One region of the Cohnella hongkongensis genome, then DNA from elsewhere that is predicted to be linked to it. Evidence: predicted binding sites of a transcription regulator. Region 1 holds the regulator's gene; the other holds the start of a gene.
What was found. Region 1 encodes Rex, which represses fermentation and respiration genes when NADH is low (regulators of the CRP and FNR family bind a similar motif). Its sites were predicted from a motif close to TTGTGAAATATTTCACAA; they were not measured.
Positions count from the first base shown of each region.

Region 2: a site for Rex is predicted at 2,230-2,247, ahead of ACFO3S_RS05165 (DoxX family membrane protein). Genes of this name have one in related genera too.

Region 1 is NZ_JBHSEP010000003.1:404,837-409,045, forward strand. It holds gene ACFO3S_RS07335 (cell wall elongation regulator TseB-like domain-containing protein) at 1-382, opposite strand, end outside; gene ACFO3S_RS07340 (amidohydrolase) at 379-1,683, opposite strand; gene ACFO3S_RS07345 (redox-sensing transcriptional repressor Rex) at 1,680-2,336, opposite strand; gene dinG (ATP-dependent DNA helicase DinG) at 2,333-4,209, opposite strand, start outside.
Region 2 is NZ_JBHSEP010000002.1:440,247-444,455, reverse strand. It holds gene ACFO3S_RS05175 (glycosylhydrolase-like jelly roll fold domain-containing protein) at 1-1,070, shown strand, start outside; gene ACFO3S_RS05170 (YpdA family putative bacillithiol disulfide reductase) at 1,089-2,099, opposite strand; gene ACFO3S_RS05165 (DoxX family membrane protein) at 2,315-2,848, shown strand; gene ACFO3S_RS05160 (PadR family transcriptional regulator) at 2,909-3,481, opposite strand; gene ACFO3S_RS05155 (DHA2 family efflux MFS transporter permease subunit) at 3,640-4,209, shown strand, end outside.

The DNA.
Region 1 (4,209 bases):
GGATCGGCTCGGCGCTGTGAGCTTCGGCGAACTTGGCCCGCATCTGCTGCTCGGTCATGTTCTCGCTCGCCTTTTTCCGGACGATCTCCTCCTGCAGCAGGAACAGCGTCCACGCTTCGCCCCCGGCGTCCTCGCCCCTCACGATCCATACCGTATCTTGCCACGTATGCCGGTACACTTCGTCCACGCGGACCAATTCGCCCTGCTCTTTGGCGGCACGGATCGCCTGCTGCTCCCCCCGGCGGTAATCGGAATCGGCCGAACGGACGTACAGCACGAACGATACGGCGACGAACAAAAGAAAGCCGGCGATAAGGATCAGCCATCTGCCGGGAGAAAGAGAAGGCAGCGCTCGCTTGCCTTCGCTTCGGCTCATGTTCATGCCCGCAGCCTCCGATAGCAAGCCTCGGCTTCGGCCATGATCTTCTCCTCGTCCAGTGTGGTCAATCGGCCGTCCTTCAGCAGCTGCTTGCCGTCCACCCATACGTGAACGACGTCGGAGCCTCTGGCGGAGTATACGAGGTGAGACTCGTAATCGGTGCGCGGTACGAAATGGGATTGGGCGATGTTGACGGCGATGATGTCCGCCTTCAGGCCGATCTTCAACTGTCCGGCGACGCCTTCCAGCCCAAGCGAACGGGCCCCGTACAGCGTGGCCATGCGAAGCGCCTCCGCCGCCGGCACGACGGTCGGATCTCCGCTAACGCCCTTATGCAGCAGCGCTGCAGTCGTCATCTCCTGGAACAGGTCGAGATTGTTGTTGCTCGCCGCCCCGTCTGTTCCGAGCGATACGGTCACGCCCGCTTTCAGCAGCTCGGGCACCCGGGCTACGCCGCTCGCCAGCTTGAGATTGCTGATCGGATTGTGGGATACGGCGACCTTCCGTTCGGCCAGCAAGGCGATTTCCTCGTCGTTCAGGTGAACCGCGTGGGCGACGAGCGTCGGTCTTCCGAACACGCCGAGACGATCCAGATGCTCGACCGGACGGCAGCCGTAGTCGCGCACGTTCTGCTCCACCTCGGTCAGCGTCTCGGACATATGGGTATGCATCGGCAAATCCAGCTCGTGCGCCGCCTCCACGAACTTCAAGATATAGTCCGGCGGGCACGTATAAGGCGCATGAGGAGAGATCATGACACGAATCCGGCCGTCCGCCCGCCCGTGCCATTCCCGCGCGAATCCGATCGCGTCCTCCAGCTTGGCCTTCTGCACGTCTTCCGGACATAAGCCGATGACGCCTCTCGTCAGGCTGGCTCTTAAGCCGGAATTCTCCACCACTTCCGCGACGCGATGCATATGGTCGTACATGTCCACGAACGTCGTCGTCCCGCTCTTGATCATCTCGGCGGCGGCCAGCGCCGATCCCCAGTAGACGTCGTCTCCGGTAAATTTAGCCTCGGTCGGCCACATATGATTTTGCAGCCAATCCTGCAGCACGAGATCGTCGGCCATTCCTCGCAGCAGCGACATCGCCGCATGGCCGTGCGTGTTTACGAGACCGGGCATAAACAGCAGTCCGCTGCCGTCCACAATCTCTGTCGCTTGATCGGCTTCCTCCGGCGGCGCTTCCCCTTCGCCCATCCGGGCGATGATTCCGTCCTCCGCAACCAGCCAGCCCTGGAATACGGGCAGCTGCTCGTCCACTGTCACGAATAGGCCCTGTCTGATCAACAGCCGGGTCATGATTTCACTTCCCTTTCTCTCTCATCCTCATGAGCGTCCATATAATAAGCCAGGCTCAGCAGCTCGGCGGTAAAATCGGCGTTATGAATGCGAACGCCGGGGGCCGCCTTCAGAACGACGGGAGCAAAGTTCAGCAGCCCCTTAATGCCGGCGGCCACGAACTGGTCGGCGACGTTCTGCGCCTCACCGGCGGGCACCGTAATGATGCCTACGGCAATGTCGAGCTTCCGAACGGTGTCGGCAAGCTCCTGCATCGGCTGAACCTTAAGATGATTAATGGAGGAGCCCGCTTTGCTCTGATCGGCATCGAACACCGCCACAATCTTCATATTGTCTTTAATGTACATGTTGTAGTTGCACAAGGCGCGGCCCAGATTGCCGGTTCCGACCAGAGCGACGTTCATCGTTTTGTCCAGCTTTAAGATTTGGCGGATTTTCTCGATCAGGTAATCGACGTTATAGCCGACGCCTTTGCGGCCGAACTCGCCGAAGTAGGCCAAATCCTTGCGGATCTGGGCGGGATTGAGATCCAGCTTCTCCCCCAAGTCCTGCGACGATACGGTCTGAATGTGACTGAGGCTGAGTTCGTTCAGATAACGCAAATAAATCGGCAGCCGCCTGACGACGGCTTCGGATATTTTCATCGGCTTCATCGCATGTCCCCTCTCTTTTGCCCTGCGGCTAACGGTTTTTCCCCGTCCTCTTCCGATTGCAGCCATTGCGTAATTCTTGCCGACATGCCGGCTAGCGGCAAATGCTCCATTTTCGGACCCGGCAGCGAGTACAGAAAATATTTGCCGTAGCTCGTATCGATGACTCTCGTATCGTACAAAATGACGATTCCCTTGTCGCTGGCCGTTCGGACCAACCGCCCGAAGCCCTGCTTGAACTTAATGACCGCTTGCGGCAGCGACAGCTTCATGAACGGATTCTGATTCTCGGCCTGCAGCTTCTCGGACTTGGCCTCGGCCACCGGATGGTTGGGCGGCTGGAAAGGCAATCTCACGATCGCCAGACAGGTAAGAGCGTCGCCGGGCAGATCGATGCCCTCCCAGAAGCTGCTCGTGCCGAGGAGCACCGAGGCCGGCCGCTTCATGAACTGCTGCGTCAGCCGGCTTCTGCTGCCGTCGTCCACGCCCTGTCCGAGCACCTGAATGCCGGCCGGCTCGAGGAGATCCTTAAGCGGGCCGTAGACGTTCCTGAGCATCCGGTAGGAGGTGAACAGCACCAGCATTCTGCCGCCCACCGTTCTGGCCGTTTCGTGAAGCGAATCGATCAGCGCCCGGACGAAGCCCGCTTCCCCGTCCCTGCCTTTAATTGCCGGGAAATCCCGCGGAATAAGGACAAGCGCCTGTTCCCGATAACGAAAGGGAGACGGAAGCATCGCCGTTCTCAACCTCCCGTTCTTCTCCGCATCGGACAATCCGAGCTGTTCGGTCACATATTTGAAAGACTTGTCGATCGTCAGCGTCGCGGACGTCATAACGACGCTCGACTTCTTGTCGAAGACGCCTTCCTTCAGCAGCTCGCTCACGTCCGCAGGAGCTCCGTACACGCTGACGGAGCGATTGCGGTACTGGGAGTTCCCTTCGGCCCAATAAACGAATTCGGGCCGCCCCAGCGTCACGAAAGACTGCGCGTCGGCGCGAATGTTGGCCAAGTCCTTCAGCACGCCGCCCAGGTCGGTCAGCAAGCCCTGCATGCCGAGCTCGTCCGACTCCTCGCGGATTTCGGCCGCCAGCTTCTCCAGCGGACGTATCAAGTCGGACAGAAGCTGAATGACATTGTTGCCGTCTACGCTCAGCGCTTCCCATTGCGGAGGAAGATCCGCCGGCTTGATTCGCAGCGTGAAGGCGCCGGTCTCGTCGGCAGGGGCCCCCGTGGCAAGCATCGCGAACAGCGCCTCCATCCAGCGATCCCAGGCTTCGCGAATATCTTGAACCTTGGGCGCAAGCAGCTCCAGCTTCTCCGTCCAAGCTCCCGCACGCTCCGTTCCCATCGCAGCCACGTCTCCGATCAACTGCGGCAGCAGGCCGGTTCGAGCGTCCTTCCACATCCGCTGCAGCGGAATGAGCAGGGAGGAATAGGACGTTTTCTGACCGAGATGACTGCTCGCTACTTCCTCCAGATGATGCGCCTCGTCTACGATCAGCCGGTCGTAGGCGGGAAGCAGACGATGATCGGCTCTCATATCGGTGAACAGCAGCGCATGGTTCGTGATAATTAAATCCGCCTTGCCCGCTTCCTGGCGGGCCCTGTGGTAGAAGCAGCGCCTGAACCACGGACATGCCCGATTCAGGCAAGAGGCCGCGTCGCTGGCGACGGCCGCCCACTCCTCGCGGTTGCGCCCTCCGACGTTCAGCTCCTCCGATTCTCCCCGGGTCGTCTCTCCGAGCCATACGGTCATGCCGCCGCGAACGACCGCATCCTCCTTGCCCAAGGCATGCTCCGGAATTTGCTGCCGGCTCTCGAACTTCCGGAGACATAAATAATTGCTTCTGCCCTTGAACACCGACGCCTTGAAGG
Region 2 (4,209 bases), on a different contig from region 1:
AGCAGGAAACGTATCAAGGGATCGTCATTCCCGGGCTGGAGTATATCCCGGCGCCGCTGCTTCAGAAGCTGATGGAGATCCGCGACGCGGGCATTCCGGTGTTCTTCTCCGACCGCTATCCGAACGCCGTGCTCGACGCAGTGGACGGGGTATCCGAACAATGGACGGACAGATTGACAGCGTTTTGCCAGTTGCCGCACGTGCATGTGACCGAGTATACGGCGGATTTGCCGCAAGCGTGGATGGAGGCAGGCATTCAGCGGCAAGTGACGCTGGACGGAACCGGCGCCGGCGGATTGCGGCTCTTGCACCGCATCAAGGACGAGGAGTCCATCTGGCTGCTGAGCAACGAATGCGTAGATGAGGCAGCGGAAGGCTGGTTTGCGCTGGCAGGCGCCGGCGATGCCGAAGCGTTCGTCGCATGGGAGCCGCTAACCGGCGACAAATGGCGTCCTGATCTGCGAAAAACGGACACCGGCACCGAGTTTTATCTATGCTTGCCCCCGTATCGTTCGCTTATCTTAACCGCGGATCATGATCCGGGCAGCGAGATGCCTGGTTTCGCCGTGCCCGCGCCGTATCGCAGCGCAGCTGCGGTTGTACGCCGCCTTCCCATTTCCGCCGAACATGTGCGCTTCGACTGGAAAGAAGGCACACGGTCCGGTTTTGAATCCTGGCTGGAGCTGGATCCGGCCTTTTCCGGCACAGTCGTCTATACGTGGGAGCTGGAACTGGGGGAAGAGAGGATCCCGGACGGGGAACGGCTGCTGCTCGATCTCGGACGCGTGGAGGAGATTGCGGAAGTTGCGGTGAACGGCGTTCGGATCGGGCATTCGTTCGTTCCTCCTTACCGGTTCGATGTTACTGCGGCGATGCGTCCGGGAATGAACGCGTTCACAGTGGCGGTAACGAATGTCGTATCGAACCGCATGAGCGCAGAAGAAGCGTTCGGCGACAGCGGGGCGAACTGGCGGAAGCTGCGGCAGCAATTTGCAATTCCCAAGGAGGGCGGACTGCTCGGGCCTGTTGTGCTGGAGCAGGTACAACAACAAAGCAGGCCCTCTTCATAAAGAAGCGCTCGAGCTCGATTAGCTTTGCAGAGCCCGAACCCGCTCCGCGATCAGCTTGCCGTGATGACGCCCGCTTTCAATGAAGATTTCGTTCGCCTCGCGTCCGGCGGCGATGACGCCGGCGATGAACAGTCCCGGCACGTTCGTCTCCATCGTCTCCGGTTCGAAGGCAGGCACCGTCGTCTCCGGATCGACGATCACTCCCGCGTCGGTCAGCAGCGTCCGCTCCGGCCGGAAGCCGGTTAGCGCCAGCACGAAGTCGTTGTCGAGCCGGTATGGCGCGGCCCCTTCCTCCGTCGGCTGAATCGTGACGCTGTCCGGGTCGATCCGCACGACGCGCGAGGAGAACAGCATCCGGATGTTGCCTTTGTTCACGTTGCTTTCGAACAGCGGCCGCACCCAAGGCTTGATGCTGGGCGAATAGCTGTCCCCCCGGTACACGACCGTAATTTCCGCGCCCACTCTGAGCAGCTCCATCGCCGCATCCACCGCGGAGTTGTTGCCGCCGATAATCGCGACCTTCATTCCCGTGTACGGATGCGCCTCGCCGAAGAAATGAGTCACCTTCGGCAGCTCCTCGCCGGGAATGCCCAGCATGTTCGGGTGATCGAAGTAGCCGGTCGCGACGGTGACATACCGGGTCTCGTACGCGCGGGCGCCGCCGAACCGGTCGGCCGTCTCGACGAGGAACGAGCCGTCCGGCTGCGGCCGAATGGAGACGGCCTCCTCGTAGGCGCGTATGCGCAGCTTCCGCCGCAGCGCCACGTCCCGGTAGTACTGCAGCGCTTCGCGGCGGGACGGCTTGTCGTTGGGCGTCGTGAACGGAATGCCGCCGATCTCGAGCAGCTCGGCGGTGCTGAAGAAGTTCATATAGGTCGGATATTGATAGATGGAATGGACGACGGCATGCTTCTCGATCAGCAGCGGCTCGATTCCGGCCGCTTGCAGCTCGAGGGCGGCCGACAGGCCGCAGGGGCCTGCTCCGATAATGACGGCTTGTTCTTTCTGTGCGTGGCTCTGTGCGCTCATGGCGAATCTCCCATCCGATTCTTTTTGCTTCTCATTGTACCATGTCACTCGCCTTCCGCCGAAACTTCGCATCGCGTCGTTTCGCCATTTTCACCAATTGTTCATGATTGAGGGCAAACCGGGCGATAGTTTGTGATTTAATTCACATTATAAGGCGGAAATGCGAGTCATAATGAAGGCGTAAGGAAACGAGAAAACGAAGGGAGATGGCAGCTATGGTCATCAAGTTTCTGAGAGAGAACGTCTGGGCAGCGGCGGTGCTGACACTGCTTCGGATCTACCTCGGCTGGCAATGGCTCGATGCCGGTTGGCATAAAATGGGCGGAGAAGGCTTCAATGCGGCAGGGTTTCTGAAGAACGCGATCCAAAACCCGGTTCTCGACAAAGCGACCAATCAAGCGATCTATCCGACGTATACCGGGTTTCTGGAGCATTTTGCCCTGCCGAACGTCAAGCTGATCAACTTCCTGATTCCGGTCGGAGAGTTCCTTGTCGGCTTGGGGCTTATCGTCGGAGGATTGACGGCGGCGGCCGCATTCTTCGGACTTCTGATGAACTTCCTGTTCCTGTTCGCCGGAACGGTATCGACGAACCCTTGGCTGACGCTGCTTGGGATCATCGTCTTCATCGGCGGAGCGAATGCCGGCAAGTTCGGCCTGGATTACTACCTTCTTCCCTGGATCCGTCTGGGCTGGAAGAAGCTGACCGGCGGCAAGGGAGGCAATACGACGGATGCGCGCACGGCATAATATCGCAAACACGGAGCGAAGGCTGCCCGTCCCGCAAGGGAGGAGGCAGCCTTCGCTTTGTTACGACGGGAATCCGGCGGCCGAAGCGCCGTCCGGGATGATCGACAGCACCCATTCGCACCATTCGATGTTCGTTCTGCAGACCATCTTCCCCTTGTTCAGCATAATGTAAGCGCCGAAGTACGGGGAATCGTACGACGGTATTCCGTCTCCCCCCGCATTGGCCATCCGGCGCACCGTCTGAATTTTCTCCTCGAGCCGCAGCGCTTTCGCCCGATAGTGCTCCAGCCGGGCCGTGAACAGCTTGCGCGAAACCGACGGATCCACGAATGAGACGCAGAACGCCTTCAGCATGAGCTCGTCGCGCATGACCGGATCGGAGGCCGGAACGGTCAGCCACTCCCGCAGGGCGTCGAAGCCTTTCTCCTGTAGCGAGTACACCTTTTTGTCGGGCTTGTCGTTCTGCTGCACCAGCTCGCAGACCACCATCCCCTTCTCCTCGAGCCGAGCGAGCAGCGGATAGATCTGACTGTGCTTGGCCGGCCAGAAGGGCTGGATTCTCTGGGTCAGGTCGTAACCGGATAAGGAAGAGTAGGAGAGCAGGCTAAGCAGGCCGTAGGCCAACGTGTTCATGGACGAATCCTCCAAAATAGCATACTTTGACAGATGGGGATTTTGGCGTTATTATTATTTGCCAGCATATATGTAAAAAAATACATAGGAACAAACGGAGGCGCGGGGATCGCATAATGGAAGAACGCAATAATCAAGACATACGTTTCTTGCCGATAATGGTTGCAATTTTTACGGGTTCGTTTCTGTGCATTCTGGCTTCGAGCACGATCAATATCGCCCTGGAAATTTTGAAGGACCATTTTCAGACGAGCTTGGACACCGTCACATGGACGCTGACCGGCTTCATGCTGGCCATGGGTACAACGGCGCCGATCGTCGGTTATCTGGGAGAGAAGTTCAGCTACAAGCGGTTATACTTGTTTTCCTTGATTGGCTTTACGCTGGCTTCGGCTTTGTGCGCCGCCGCATGGGACGAAACGGCGCTTATCGGCTTCCGCGTCATGCAGGGAGCTTTCAGCGGACTGATCATTCCGACGACGATGGCGCTGATCTATCAGATTATTCCGCGGGAAAGACAAGCGATGGCAATGGCCCTGTGGGGGCTGGCTTCGATGATGGCGCCGGCGTTCGGTCCGACGGTCAGCGGATGGCTGCTTCAAAACTACGATTGGCAGTGGATGTTTCTCATGAACGTGCCGATCGGCCTGATCGCGATTTGGTGCGTTGCGGCTTATATCCCTTATTATCGGCTGAACGTGCCCAAGAGTTTCGATGCGGTCGGCTTC